2 regions of the Streptacidiphilus alkalitolerans genome follow, and region 2 is predicted to be linked to the other one. Evidence: riboswitches for the same ligand, from Rfam matches in the RefSeq annotation. Region 2 holds a riboswitch; the other holds the start of a gene.
The links. Region 2 has a riboswitch for S-adenosylmethionine ahead of ACEZDG_RS24715 (aminotransferase class V-fold PLP-dependent enzyme). Riboswitches for the same ligand answer to the same signal wherever they lie in the genome.
Positions count from the first base shown of each region.

Region 1: it holds a riboswitch for S-adenosylmethionine, as region 2 does, so the genes downstream of both, ACEZDG_RS18400 (putative leader peptide) here and ACEZDG_RS24715 (aminotransferase class V-fold PLP-dependent enzyme) in region 2, are expected to answer to the same signal.

Region 1 covers NZ_JBHEZX010000007.1:238,225-241,535, forward strand. Annotated here, with positions in the region: gene ACEZDG_RS18395 (LLM class flavin-dependent oxidoreductase) at 14-1,219, opposite strand; gene ACEZDG_RS18400 (putative leader peptide) at 1,360-1,458, opposite strand; SAM riboswitch class IV at 1,470-1,582, opposite strand; SAM riboswitch class IV at 1,770-1,881, shown strand; gene ACEZDG_RS18405 (putative leader peptide) at 1,933-2,043, shown strand; gene ACEZDG_RS18410 (amino acid ABC transporter permease) at 2,167-3,189, shown strand; gene ACEZDG_RS18415 (amino acid ABC transporter ATP-binding protein) at 3,207-3,311, shown strand, end outside.
Region 2 covers NZ_JBHEZX010000011.1:231,881-235,191, reverse strand. Annotated here, with positions in the region: gene ACEZDG_RS24725 (hypothetical protein) at 1-345, shown strand, start outside; gene trpD (anthranilate phosphoribosyltransferase) at 421-1,491, shown strand; SAM riboswitch class IV at 1,549-1,669, shown strand; gene ACEZDG_RS24715 (aminotransferase class V-fold PLP-dependent enzyme) at 1,725-3,095, shown strand; gene ACEZDG_RS24710 (Lrp/AsnC family transcriptional regulator) at 3,103-3,311, opposite strand, start outside.

The DNA of each region.
Region 1 (3,311 bases), on a different contig from region 2:
GTCGGACCTCTCCTCAGACGGCGGCGTAGCGGTTGGCGGGACGGGCCAGGCCCAGCAGCCCGCGCAGGGTGTCGGCCTCGTAGCCGGTGCGGAAGGCGCCGCGGCGCTGCAGCTCCGGCACCAGGCGGCGGGTGATCTGCTCCAGGTCGTGCGGGACGGCGGCGGGACGCAGCCGGAACCCGGTCAGACCGGCCTGCTGCCACTCCTGCAGCTGGTCCGCGAGCTGCGCGGCGGTCCCGGTGAACACCTGGGCGTCGCTGCTGTACGGGGCGCCGGCCAGCTGGTCCAGCCGGTCCCTGCGGGCGGCTGCCGCGTCGGCGTCGTCGTCCAGGAACACCACCAGGTCGCCGAAGACGTGCACGGTCTCCTCGGCCCGGCCGGCGGCGGCCTGTTCGGCGCGGATCTCGGCCAGGATGGCCCGGGCGTCCTCGGCGCCGCGCGGGGTGACGAAGCCGACGTCGGTGGAGCGGGCGACCAGCCGGTAGGGGATGGTCGCGTGCGCCAGGGCCGCGACCACCGGCTGTCCCTGCGGCGGGCGCGGGGTGATCGACGGCCCCTTGACGCTGAACCTCGCCCCCTCGAAGTCGATGTAGTGCAGCTTGTCGCGGTCCACGAAGCGGCCGGTGGCGGTGTCGCGGATCTCCGCGTCGTCCTCCCAGCTGTCCCAGAGCCGGCGGACCGCCTCGACGTAGTCGGCGGCCTCGTCGAACAGGTCCGCGACTAGCGCCTGGACCTGGGGCTGGTCGAAGTCCTCCAGCCGGAACGGCGGCACCGTGCGCCGGCCGAAGAGCTCGGCCTCGAAGGGGCGCCCGGAGACCTGGACCCGGAGGCCGGCCCGGCCGGTGCTGACGTAGTCCAGGGTGGCGATCGCCTTGGAGAGGTGGAACGGCTCGGTGTGGGTCGCCACCGCGGTCGGGATCAGCCCGATGTTGCTGGTCAGCGGTGCGATCCGGGCGGCGATCAGCACCGCGTCCAGTCGGCCGCGGACCTGGTCGGTGCGCCGGTCCTCGTCGAAGTGGCTGGAGGACTGCAGGCCGAGCGAGTCCTCGATGGTGACGAAGTCCAGCAGCCCCCGCTCGGCCTCGGCGACCAGGTCGGCCCAGTACGCCGCGGTGAGCAGGTCCTTCGGCCGGGCGGCCGGTTCGCGCCAGGCGGCGGGGTGCCAGCCGGCGCCGTCCAGGGCGACGGCGAGGTGGAGGGCAGGGTCTGGTTGAGGCATGGGGGGTGTCGCTTCCTGCTCGGGTGGGGGCTCCACCGGTGCGGAGGGCATGCCGAACGGAACCCGCGCCGGGACTGGCCCGGGGCGGCGTCGGCTGTGCGGGGAGGGAGGTAGGCGCGTTTACGACAGAGCGCTGCGGCTCAGGCCGAGTGACCGGCCGTACAGAGTGCGCTGGCGATGCGCTGAAGATCGATGTGTCGACGCGAGTACGTGCCGATGGCTCGACGCACCGCAGTCACCTCCGCCTTCAATCTCGCGCTTGCGGGGCCGGGTCCGGCACCGCCTGGTCGTCACCTGGAGCACCCCGCCGCGTCGGAGGGTTGCTGGTCAGCAAGCCAGGGCTTGTCGCTGACGCTCGTAACCTGGGGCTCACGGTAGCTCCGGTTGGGCGCCGAACACAATCCCCGGAGATCGACTCGCGTTCGAGCGAATACCAACTCCCTTGACCACAACACGGCTTGGCCGCGAAGTCTTCCCGCAGGCCGGGATCGCATCCCCATCAGATCCATAGGCATTGTCTAAAAGCCGCCGAGCGGTTAACGTAAGCCCTGGTTACGAGCGTCAGCGTCAAGCCCTGGCTTGCTGACCGGCAACCCTCCGACGCGGTGGGGTGCTCCAGGTGACGACCCGACAGGACGACAGTTCTCCTGTAAGCGCGAGGCCCCACGGGGCCGGAAGACGGTGAGGTGATCCACATGCAGGTACAGCGCTCGATGAGCACGCCGCGCCCGCAGGGGTCCTTCCAGTCGCGGGTCGCGCGGCGCCATGTCGACCTGCTTCGGGTGAGCAGCGCCCTTTGTCCGAGGACAGCCCCGGTCTGTTGACCGCGCTCGCGCCCTGCCGCGCCGAGATCTGACTCGACCACGCCCTCACCCTCGCCGTCACCCCGTCCCGCCCGCCGGGCCGCGGAGTGATGCTGCGCCCCCACGGGACGGAAAGCACACACCATGAGCCGTTCGGAAACCCCTGCGCGGATACCCGCGCCGCCGGAACCGCCGCCCTCGGACACCCCGAAGTCGGACGTCCAGCCCGCGCACCACGCGGTGCCGGACGAGCAGCTGCTCGCCGCGAAGCTGGTGCCGCTGCGCCGTCCGGGCCAGTGGGTCTCGGCGCTGGTGCTGCTGGTGCTGTTCGCCATGTTCGTGCACACGGTGTTCACCAACAGCCGGTTCCAGTGGGGCACGGTCGGCAGCTTCTTCCTGAGCGGCTCGATCCTGCGCGGCCTGGAGCTGACGCTCTGGCTCACCGCGGCGGTGATGGCCACCGGCTATGTGCTGGGCATCGGGGTGGCCGCGATGCGGCTGTCCAGGAACCCGGTGCTGCGCACGCTGAGCTTCGGCTTCGTCTGGCTGATCCGCTCGGTCCCGATCCTGGTGCAGCTGCTGTTCTGGTATGAACTGGCGTCGCTCTACCCGCAGTTGTCGCTGGGCATCCCGTTCGGCCCGGAGCTCGCGACGGTGCGGACCGCGCACCTGTTCAGCGGGATCCTGGCCGCCTTCATCGGGCTGACCCTGGACGTGGCCGCCTTCTCCTCCGAGATCGTCCGCGGCGGCATCCTCTCGGTCGAGCACGGCCAGACCGAGGCGGCCCAGGCGCTGGGCCTCGGCAACGCGCGGATCTTCCGCAGGATCGTGCTGCCGCAGGCGATGCCGGCCATCGTCCCGGCCTCCGGCAACCTGCTGATCGGGATGCTCAAGGCGACCTCGATCGTCAGCGTCATCGCGGTGCAGGACCTGCTCTACTCGTCCCAGCTGATCTACAACCAGAACTTCCTGATCATCCCGCTGCTGCTGGTGGCGACGCTCTGGTACGTCATCCTCACCACGCTGCTCTCGATCGGGCAGTACTTCGTCGAGCGCCACTACGCCAGGGGCAGCAACCGCCGTGGCGGAGAAGGCTTCTGGCGGGTGCTGCGCGGCAACATCCCGCTGCTGGGGCGGACCGGACGCGGTGCGGCGGTGCTCTCATGACCGGCACCGGGCAGCCGCTGGTCCGGATCCGTGGCCTGCGCAAGAGCTTCGGCGCCCACTTGGTGCTGGACGGGGTGGACCTGGACGTGGGCGAGGGCGAGGTGACCGTGCTGCTCGGCCCC
Region 2 (3,311 bases):
AAGCGGCCCGCCGCGGACCTGGCGGAGATTCAGTACCTGGAGTGCGCCACCGAGCCCGCCGTCATCAAGGCCCTGGACGCGCACGCCAAGGGCGGGCGCCGGCTCGACCTGCTGGTGCTGGACGGCGAGGCCACCCCGGTCGGCGGGATGGGCCTGTGCCGCCAGCTCAAGGACGAGATCTACGGCTGCCCCCCGGTGCTGGTGCTGATCGGCCGGCCGCAGGACTCCTGGCTGGCCGCCTGGAGCCGGGCCGACGCGGCCGTCGCCGCACCGGTCGACCCGGTGGCGCTGGCCGCCACGGCGACCACCCTGCTGCGCAGCGGAACCGCGCATCTCGTCGGCTGAGATCTGCCGTCCCGGCGTTTGGCCGGTCGCTAGGCTGTGGTCCTCCATCCTTGAACAAGTGAGAGGCCCACGGCCATGGCGAACGTGTTTCCTGCTGACGGCGGCGGCGACCCCGTGCAGGCGCGCTCCTGGCCGGACGTCCTCAGCGCGCTGATCGCCCGCACCGACCTGTCGGCCGCGGAGACCTCCTGGGCGATGGACCGGATCATGACCGGGGAGGCCACCCCGGCCCAGGTGGCCGGTTTCATGGTGGCGCTGCGGGCCAAGGGCGAGACCGTGGAGGAGATCACCGGCCTGGTGGAGGCCATGTACCGGCACGCCACCGTGATCGAGGTGCCGGGCCGGGCGGTGGACATCGTCGGCACCGGCGGCGACCGGGCCAAGACCGTGAACATCTCCACCATGTCGGCGGTGGTCGCGGCCGGGGCCGGTGCGCTGGTGGTCAAGCACGGCAACCGGGCCGCCTCCTCGGCCAGCGGCGCGACCGACGTGCTGGAGAAGCTGGGCGTGAACCTGGGGCTGACGCCCCGCCGGGTGGCCGAGGTGGCGGCCGAGGCCGGCATCACCTACTGCCCGGCCCCGGTGTTCCACCCGGCGATGCGCCACGCCGCCCCGGCCCGCGGCGACCTGGGCATCCCCACCTCCTTCAACCTGCTCGGCCCACTCACCAACCCGGCCCGGGTCCGGGCCAACGCGGTGGGCTGCTTCGACAGCCGGATGGCCGGGCTGATCGCCGGCGTGCTGGCCAGGCGCGGGGCGTCCGCGCTGGTCTTCCGCGGCGACGACGGCCTGGACGAGCTGACCGTCACCGGCACGTCCACGGTCTGGCAGGTGCGTGACGGCGAGGTCGAGCGCAGCACCTTCGACCCGCACGACGTCGGCATCGAGTACGTCGGCATCGAGGCCCTGCGCGGCGCCGACTCCGCCTACAACGCCGCGGTCGCCCGCCGGGTCTTCGCCGGGGAGCACGGCCCGGTGCGGGACGCGGTGCTGCTCAACTCGGCCTCGGCCCTGGTCGCCCTGGACCAGACCGCGGCCCCGCTGGCGGAGCAGCTGGCGGCGGCGATGAAGCGCACCGCGGAGTCGATCGACTCCGGTGCGGCCGAAGCGGTGCTGGCCCGCTGGGCTGCGGCGACGCACGCGTAGTTCATATCCTGGACAGGGGTTCGCCCAGCGGGTGGACCCCTGTCATACTTCTTCACAGGTCACGAGTGACAGCGTCATTAGCCCCGGCTTGCTGTCCGGCAACCCTCCTTCCGTGGCGGGGTGCTTCCGGGTGACGACCAGGCCCTTCGGCAACACTGCCGCAGGGCAAGCGCGGATCCCTCAGTTGTGCGGCCATTGGCCAGGGGTCCACTGGATGCCCTGGAGGGGCCGTTATGTCCGCGTACGCCGATACCGTTTCCGTCTGTGAGCCGCTCGCCGTGCTCGGCCGCGACGTCGAGGTGCCGCTGGTCGGCGGCGAGAAGGTCAGCTATGCCGCCCTGGACTACGCCGCCAGCGCCCCGGCCCTGCAGCGGGTCTGGGACGACGTGGCCGCCTACGCCCCCTACTACGGCAGCGTGCACCGCGGGGCCGGCTACCTGTCCCAGCTCTCCACCGACCTGTTCGAGCAGAGCCGGGCCACCGTCGCCGAGTTCCTCGACCTGCGCGACGGCGACCAGGTGGTCTTCACCCGGGCCACCACCGACTCGCTGAACCTGCTGGCCTCGGTGCTGCCGGCCGGAACCCGGGTGTTCGTCTTCGAGACCGAGCACCACGCCTCGCTGCTGCCCTGGCGCCGCGAGGACGTCGGTGTCAGCTACCTGCGCGCCCCGCGCTCGCCGCAGGAGGCGGTGGCGGCGCTGGACCAGGCGCTGGCGCAGTGTCCCGAGGGGCCGAAGCTGGTCTGCGTCACCGGCGCGTCCAATGTCACCGGGGAGATCTGGCCGGTCCGCGAGCTGGCCGCGACGGCGCACCGCCACGGGGCCCGGATCGTGCTGGACGCCGCCCAGTTGGCCCCGCACCACCCGGTCTCGGTCCGCGACCTCGACGTGGACTGGGTGGCCTTCTCCGGGCACAAGCTCTACGCCCCCTTCGGCGCGGGCGTGCTGGCCGGCCGCAGCGACTGGCTGGACGCCGCCGAGCCCTACCTGGCCGGCGGCGGCGCCAGCCGCAGCGTGGCCAGGGAGGCCGACGGCTCGGTCGCGGTGGAGTGGCAGCAGGGCCCGGCGCGGCACGAGGCGGGCTCGCCCAATGTCATCGGCGCCTATGCCATCGCCTCCGCCTGCAAGGCGCTCACCGAGGCCGGGTTCGAGGGCCTGGTGGCCCGTGAGCAGTACCTGATCGGCCGACTGCGGGCCGGCCTGGCCGAGATCCCGCAGGTCAAGGTGCTGACCCTGTTCGGTGAGGAGCACCCGCGGGTCGGTGTGCTGTCCTTCGTGGTCCAGGACTGGAACAGCTCGCACTTCTCCGCCGCGCTGTCCGCCGAGTACGGCATCGGCGTCCGCGACGGACTGTTCTGCGCCCACCCGCTGGTGCGCACCCTGCTGGGTGGCGAAGAGGCCCCGCCGTCCGAGTGCGGTGCGCCCGAGGCGCTGCCGGGGGAGCGCAGCCTCAACGCGATCCGGGTCAGCTTCGGCGCGGGCACCCCGGACGAGCACGTGGACCGCTTCGTCGCCGCGGTGCGCGAGCTGGTCACCGAGGGCGCGCGGTGGGCCTACCGGACCGAGGGCGGGCGCTGCGTGCCGGACACCCGCCGCCAGCCGTGAGCTGCTGCTACTCGTCCAGGCCCAGGGCGAAGGCCGCGTCCAGGTCGTGCCGGGAGTAGGTGCGGAAGGCGATGTGGGTCTCGGTGGACTCCACCCCGGGCACCTTGTTGACCTGACCGGGGATCACCTCGGCCAGTTCCTCGTGGGCGCGGACCCGGACCATGGCCACCAGGTCGTGCTGCCCGGTGACCGAGTACACCTCGCTGACGCCGTCGA